Regions from separate parts of the Azotobacter armeniacus genome, predicted to be linked through region 2. Evidence: predicted binding sites of a transcription regulator. Region 2 holds the regulator's gene; the other holds the start of a gene.
What was found. Region 2 encodes FliA, which starts transcription of late flagellar genes. Its sites were predicted from a motif close to CTAAAGTTTNNNNNNNNNNNGCCGNTAA; they were not measured.
Positions count from the first base shown of each region.

Region 1: topA (type I DNA topoisomerase) is a predicted target of FliA. The motif match lies at 1,982-2,009, and genes of this name have one in related genera.

Region 1 covers NZ_BAAGYK010000112.1:598-3,995, forward strand. Annotated here, with positions in the region: partial or broken gene ACYVD0_RS14740 (3-hydroxyacyl-CoA dehydrogenase family protein) at 1-261, shown strand, start outside; gene fadA (acetyl-CoA C-acyltransferase FadA) at 280-1,455, shown strand; gene ACYVD0_RS14750 (DUF1653 domain-containing protein) at 1,548-1,784, shown strand; gene topA (type I DNA topoisomerase) at 2,054-3,398, shown strand, end outside.
Region 2 covers NZ_BAAGYK010000134.1:50,806-54,203, reverse strand. Annotated here, with positions in the region: gene ACYVD0_RS18020 (PilZ domain-containing protein) at 1-1,010, opposite strand, end outside; gene ACYVD0_RS18015 (RNA polymerase sigma factor FliA) at 1,098-1,793, opposite strand; gene ACYVD0_RS18010 (flagellar protein FlhE) at 1,974-2,378, opposite strand; gene ACYVD0_RS18005 (hypothetical protein) at 2,432-2,977, opposite strand; gene flhF (flagellar biosynthesis protein FlhF) at 2,977-3,398, opposite strand, start outside.

The DNA of each region.
Region 1 (3,398 bases), on a different contig from region 2:
CGGCTGATGCTGCCGCTGTGCCTGGAGACGGTGCGCTGTCTGGAGGAGGGCATCGTCGAGTCGGCCGCCGAGGCCGACATGGGTCTGATCTACGGCATCGGCTTCCCGCCCTTCCGCGGCGGTGCACTGCGCTACATCGACACCCTCGGCGTCGCCCGCTTCGTCGAGCTGGCCGACCGTCACGCCGACCTGGGGCCGCTGTACCAACCGACCGAAAAACTGCGCGAAATGGCCCGCCAGGGCCGGACGTTCTTTGCCTGAGCGAGGGAGAGCCGAGTCATGAGTCTGAATCCGCAAGACGCCGTCATCGTCGACTTCGCCCGTACCCCGATGGGCCGTTCCAAGGGCGGCATGCATCGCCACACCCGTGCCGAGAACCTCTCGGCGTACCTCATCACCCAGCTGCTGGCGCGCAACCCGCAGATCGATCCGGCGGAGGTCGAGGATGTGATCTGGGGCTGCGTCAACCAGACCCTGGAGCAGGGCTGGAACATCGCGCGCATGGCTTCGTTGCTGACACCGATCCCGCACAGCAGCGGCGCGCAGACCGTCAACCGCCTGTGCGGCTCCTCGATGAGCGCGCTGCACAGCGCGGTGCAGGCGATCCAGACCGGCAACGGCGAGGTGTTCGTGGTCGGCGGCGTCGAGCACATGGGGCATCTGCCGATGACCCACGGAGTCGACCCGAACCCGAAGCTGTCCCTGCAGGTGGCCAAGGCCGCCGGGATGATGGGGCTGACCGCCGAGATGCTGGCGATGATGCACGGCGTGAGCCGCGAGCAGCAGGACGCCTTCGCCCTGCGCTCGCACCAGCGGGCGCACCGCGCCACGGTCGAGGGCCACTTCGCCGAGGAGATCGTGCCGACCGAGGGCCACGACGAGCACGGCCTGCTGCGGGTCTTCGAGCAGGACGAGACGATCCGCCCGGACACCACCCTGGAGGGGCTGGCCAAGCTCAAGCCGGTGTTCAATCCGAAGAACGGCACCGTCACCGCGGGCAGCTCCTCGCAGATCACCGACGGCGCGTCCTGCATGATCGTCATGTCCGGCCAGCGTGCCCGCGATCTGGGCATCCAGCCGCTGGCCGTGGTGCGCGCCATGGCGGTGGTCGGGGTGGATCCGTCGATCATGGGCTACGGTCCGGTGCCGGCCACCCAGAAGGCGCTGGCGCGGGCCGGGCTGTCCATGGCCAACATCGACTTCGTCGAACTCAACGAGGCCTTCGCCGCCCAGGCCATTCCGGTGCTCAAGGACCTCAAGCTGCTCGATCTGCTGGACGACAAGGTCAACCTGCACGGCGGCGCCATCGCCCTGGGCCATCCCTTCGGTTGCTCCGGGGTGCGGATTTCCGGCACCCTGCTGAACATCATGCGCCAGAAGGGCGGCACCCTGGGGCTGGCGACCATGTGCATCGGCCTCGGCCAGGGGATCGCCACCGTCTTCGAACGCGTTTGAAGCCATCCAGCCGCTACTTGTGAGACCGGGGCCCTGTGCCCCGGTCTTGCGTTTCCGCGTCTCTTGGGCGCATTCACCACCGTGAGGACGCCATGACTATGCAACCCGGTCTCTACCGCCATTACAAGGGGGCCGAATACCGCGTGCTCGGTATGGCCCGGCACTCCGAAAGCGAGGAGGAGCTGGTGGTCTACCAGGCCCTGTACGGCGATTTTGGGCTGTGGGTCCGGCCGCTGGCGATGTTCGCCGGAAGCGTCGAAGTTGACGGCCGCCAGATGCCGCGCTTTGCTTTGATTCGAGCGGAAACCCCGGCTTTTCCAGCCATCTGAGCCACAAGTACGACCGTGCTGCCCTTGACCTCGCGTCGGCGGCCACTATATATAGCGCCAAGCTAGAGCCTTGCGGTCGGTTCGATGAGTCACTTTCGGCGTCCGAGGCCCTGATACTGCGTTGCCGCTCCTTGCCATAGCCCGGCTATGACCCGTCACAGCGCCTTGTCTCGGAACCTCGTTCGGCCGAACTTGCGTTCAAGCACTGACCCGGCAGGCCGATAGACGCTCCCCCGCTTTCATCTTTCGAATTAGGAACACTCCGATCCATGGGTAAATCGCTGGTCATCGTGGAATCCCCGGCCAAGGCCAAGACCATCAACAAGTATCTGGGCAGCCAGTACGTGGTGAAGTCGAGCATCGGCCACATCCGTGACCTGCCCACCAGCGGCTCGGCCAGTACCGCCAAGGAGCCGGCCAAGCGTGGCAAGAGCGCGGCCGAGGCGCCGGCGCTGTCGCCCCGGGAGAAGGCCAAGCGCCAGCTGATCGCGCGCATGGGGGTCGACCCCGAACACGGCTGGAAGGCCCACTACGAGATCCTGCCGGGCAAGGAGAAGGTGGTCGACGAGCTGCGTCGCCTGGCCAAGGAAGCCGACACCATCTATCTCGCCACCGACTTGGACCGCGAGGGGGAGGCCATCGCCTGGCACCTGCGCGAGTCCATCGGCGGCGACGACAGCCGCTACCGGCGCGTGGTGTTCAACGAGATCACCAAGAAGGCAATCCAGGAAGCCTTCGCCCAGCCGGGCGAGCTGGACATCAACCGGGTCAACGCGCAACAGGCGCGGCGCTTTCTCGATCGGGTGGTCGGCTACATGGTCTCGCCGCTGCTCTGGCAGAAGATCGCCCGCGGTCTGTCCGCCGGCCGCGTACAGTCGGTGGCGGTGAAGCTGATCGTCGAGCGCGAGCGGGAGATCCGCGTCTTCATCCCGGAGGAGTTCTGGGAGATCCATGCCGATCTGGGCACCGCCCGGGGCGACAAGGTGCGCTTCGAGGTGGCGAAAGAGAACGGCGAGGCCTTCCGCCCGCTCAACGAGGCTCAGGCGCTGGCCGCGCTGGAGAAGCTCAAGGCCTCCAGCTACACAGTGGCCAAGCGCGAGGACAAGCCGACCCGCAGCAAGCCCTCGGCGCCCTTCATCACCTCGACCCTGCAGCAGGCGGCGAGCAACCGCCTGGGCTTCTCGGTGAAGAAGACCATGATGATGGCCCAGCGCCTGTACGAGGCTGGCTACATCACCTACATGCGAACCGACTCGACCAACCTCTCGGCTGATGCCCTAGCCATGGCTCGCGGCTTCATCGAAGGCGAGTTCGGTGCGAAATACCTGCCGGCCAAGTCTAACGTCTACACCAGCAAGGAGGGCGCCCAGGAAGCTCACGAGGCAATCCGCCCCTCCGACGTCAACCTGAGGCCCAACCAGCTGTCCAGCATGGAGCGCGACGCCGAGCGTCTCTACGAGCTGATCTGGCGTCAGTTCGTCGCCTGCCAGATGCCGCCGGCCGAATATCTGTCGACCAACGTCAGCGTCCAAGCCGGCGCCTTCGAGCTGCGCGCCAAGGGCCGCATCCTCAAGTTCGACGGCTACACCCGCGTGCTGCCGCAGCTGGCCAAGC
Region 2 (3,398 bases):
TGCTGGATCAGCGGCGGATCCTCCACCAGGCAATGCACGGCGAACAGCACGGCCTCTCGGTCCTCGTCCAGCAGTCCGAGCAGAAAGTCACTGTGCCAGGAGAGCTGGACAGGGTCGATCTCGCTACCCTGCTGCAATTGCACCAGGAGACCGTTGAGGTATAGCGCCAGCCGGGCCAGGCGTCGGGCCATGGGCGTGGCGTAGTCCAGCCCGTGAGGACGCGAGGCGCCCGCCGCCGGCTCCGCCGCGCGCGGCACGAACAGCTGCGAGGGCATGCGCGAGGGGTCGCCGCCGACGACACTGCGGGTGCTTTCCCGCTCGATCTCCCGCACATAGAAGTAGAGCCGCCGCTCTTCCTCGGCAGCGAGGTCGACGAAGGCACAGCCGAAGCGGACTGCCTGCCAGTCGTCGTTAAGCTGACGATGACGAATCTGCCCGCGCAGGTCGAGCTGCTGACCATTGGGAAAGCGCAGGCAAAGCCGTTCGACATGCTGCCCGGCCTGTAACTCGGAAGCGGCGCTGGCCGGCAGCTCGATCCGGCAGCCGCCCAGCGACAGATCCAGCAGCCGTCCCAGGATCGGCCGGTCGTCCGCAGTCATCCGCACCTCGGCCTTCACCGAAATACGGGCGCTCAGCTCGGCGCGGAAGGTGCCGCGCCGATGGAGAACCTCCAGCCACTCGGGCCAGGCGCTGGTCAACTGGATGCGGCCCGGGACGCTCAGCCGCTGCCAGCCGCCCAGCGGGGCACTGCGCAGCAGGGTTCCGGCCACCCGCCCGGCGAGCCGGCACGCCTGCCCGGCCTCCAGCTGGGAAGCCACGACCGGCACCGCGGTCAGATCCAGAGTCAGCCGCTCCCCGACGAGAGCCTCCATCAACACCACGGGCAAGGACGGATGGTCCGGCGAGAAGCCAATCAGCCGGGCACCGCCGCGCTCGCAGAGCTGCTCGAGCAGTTCCCGACATGTGTCTGAATTATCGATGCGTGCATAGGCATCGCTGGCCTGAGCCATTTTCATCCTCCGTTCGACGCCGCTCCTCTGGCGGTGTCATGTCCTTCACGCAAACCACGGCTGGCCGGCCACTCCAGAAGCTAAAGGCTAGCCAGCCAGGCCGTTGCGCAGACGGGCCACCGCCTGGCTGTGCAGCTGGCAGACGCGGGACTCGCTGACGCCCAGCACGGCGCCGATCTCCTTGAGATTGAGATCCTCTTGGTAATACAGGCCGAGCACCAGCTTCTCCCGCTCGGGCAGCGCCTCGATGGCCTTGACCAGCCGCTCCATGTCGCGCCCCTCGGCCAGCTCGGCGAAAGGCGAGGCGTAGTGCCCGACGCTCATGGCATCGACCTCGTCCTCGCCCAGCTCGTCGATGGCCACCAGTTGGCTGCCGTTGCTGTCCAGCAGCAGTTGCCGATAGTCGGCCAGCTCGAGCCCCATGGCCGCGGCGATCTCGCGCTCTTCGGCGGGCCGGCCGAGGCGCTGCTCGAGCCGGCGCAGGGTATCGTCCAGAAGGCGCGCATTGCGCCGTACGCTGCGCGGCACCCAGTCGCGGCTGCGCAGCTCGTCGAGCATGGCACCACGGATGCGCAGGCTGGCGAAGGTGGCGAAAGTGGCCCCCTGGCTGGCGTCGTAACGCGGGAGGGCATCGAGCAGACCGATGGTGCCGGCCTGGATCAGGTCGTCCAGCTCGACACTGGCCGGCAGCCTGGTCTGCAGGTTCAAGGCCTGCCGGCGCACCAGCGGCAGGTACTGCTCAAGCAGGTCGCGCTGTCTGATTTTGCCCTGTGCCGTATACATTCCACTGACCTGGAGCATGACGAAAAACGGCCTGTCCTGTCCGGCGCTGCCGGGGCCGATCCTGGCCGGACGGAGGCTCTCCGGTCGGCATTCTCGCCTTGGGGAAGCGCCCGGAAAGCGTCGAACAGTCGCCGGGGAAACGGGCTATTCCGGGCTTTGGGAAATAGCGGCATAGTCAGCCTAGCGGTATTCGGCGATCAGCTCGATTTCCCGCACCGGCTGCGGTTCGGCGCGGGGCGCCAGGCGAAAGCGGAACTGCAGTGGCTGCCCGGCGTCCAGCCCGGCCAGGGCGGTGCTGCGCCCCCGGCCAGCGGACAGCTCGATGCAGCGCTCCGGGTGGCAGAGCCAGGCCCGGACCGGCGCACCGGCCGCAAGCGCGAAGCGCCAGCGCACCCCGGCCAGGCGTTGCCCCTGGGCAAGCGCCGGCGGCTGCAGGGCATCGGATGCGCTTTCCCGGCCGGGCAGCGCCAGGCGCAGGCTGGCAATCCGCGCCTGCCAGCTGCCCGGTGCGGCCTCTGCATCCAGCGCGAAAGCCGGCAGGGCCAGCAACAGGATGCCCAGAAATCCGCCCGAAATAATTGGCATGAATGCCCTTGCGCCGCTGCCGGCAGGACCGGCCTCCGCTTCGATGCCCTGGCTCATCCCTCATGCCCTTTCGGTCGCTCGGCCAGCAGCAACAGCTCGATCTCGAGGAAAGCGCTCGCGGCCTGGCGCAGGTTGTCGAGCAGCCCAGCGTGCGAGGCGAACCCAGGGTGCAGGACCAGCAGCCGGGCCGGCCCGCCGCCCTCGCGCAACCAGCGCAGGCACAGGTAGGCGCGGCGGAAGCTGTCCGGATCGCCTTCGACCCAGAGGGCCCAGCGCGGCTGCTGGCAGGCCAGGGTATGCAGGTGCGGGCTGTCCTCTTCCAGGGCGACCAGCTGCCAGCGGGCCGGATCGCCGACCCAGGCATGGCCATGGGCCTGCCAGCGTTGCAGGGTCTGGCGCACCCGCTCCAGACGCTGGCGCTGCGAGCCGGGCGGCAGGCCGACCACCATCAGGGTCGGGCGCGGCTCCTCGGGGGTGCCGGACGACAGCGCGGCGACGGGCACCTCCCCGGCGTCCCCCCCATGCTGCTCCGCCCAGCTCCGCAGCCCCGCGGCCTGATCGAGCAGGCCGAACCCGTCCTGATCCTCCGGAGCGGCCATCAGTGAACGCGCTCGCCGCCGAGCTGGCGGAAGGCATCGCCAGCCATCAGAAGATGCAGCAGGGCATCGAGCTGCTGACCGGAACCGCGCAGACGCCGCCCGCTACCCAGACCGGCCAGCCGGGCACGCAGGTCCATCGCCCAGTTCTCCGCGGACTGGTCCAGACGACTGGCACTGGCGGCCAAGGCGGCGGCGAGGAACAGCCGCAGCTCCGCCTGCAGCGCTCCCAGGGCCTCGCCGAGGGCCTGCCAGGCACGCAGGGTCAGCGCCGGCAAGTCATCGCAGGCCAATTGCAGACGCAGCCCCTCCGCCTGCCCGGCGAGCGCCTGGCGGCCCGGCTCCGGCGACCAGGCCAGCCAGTGGCGCTGGCCGAGCGGCTGGCCGCTGTCGCCATCGCGCAGGGTGCCGAACCAGGCCTCTA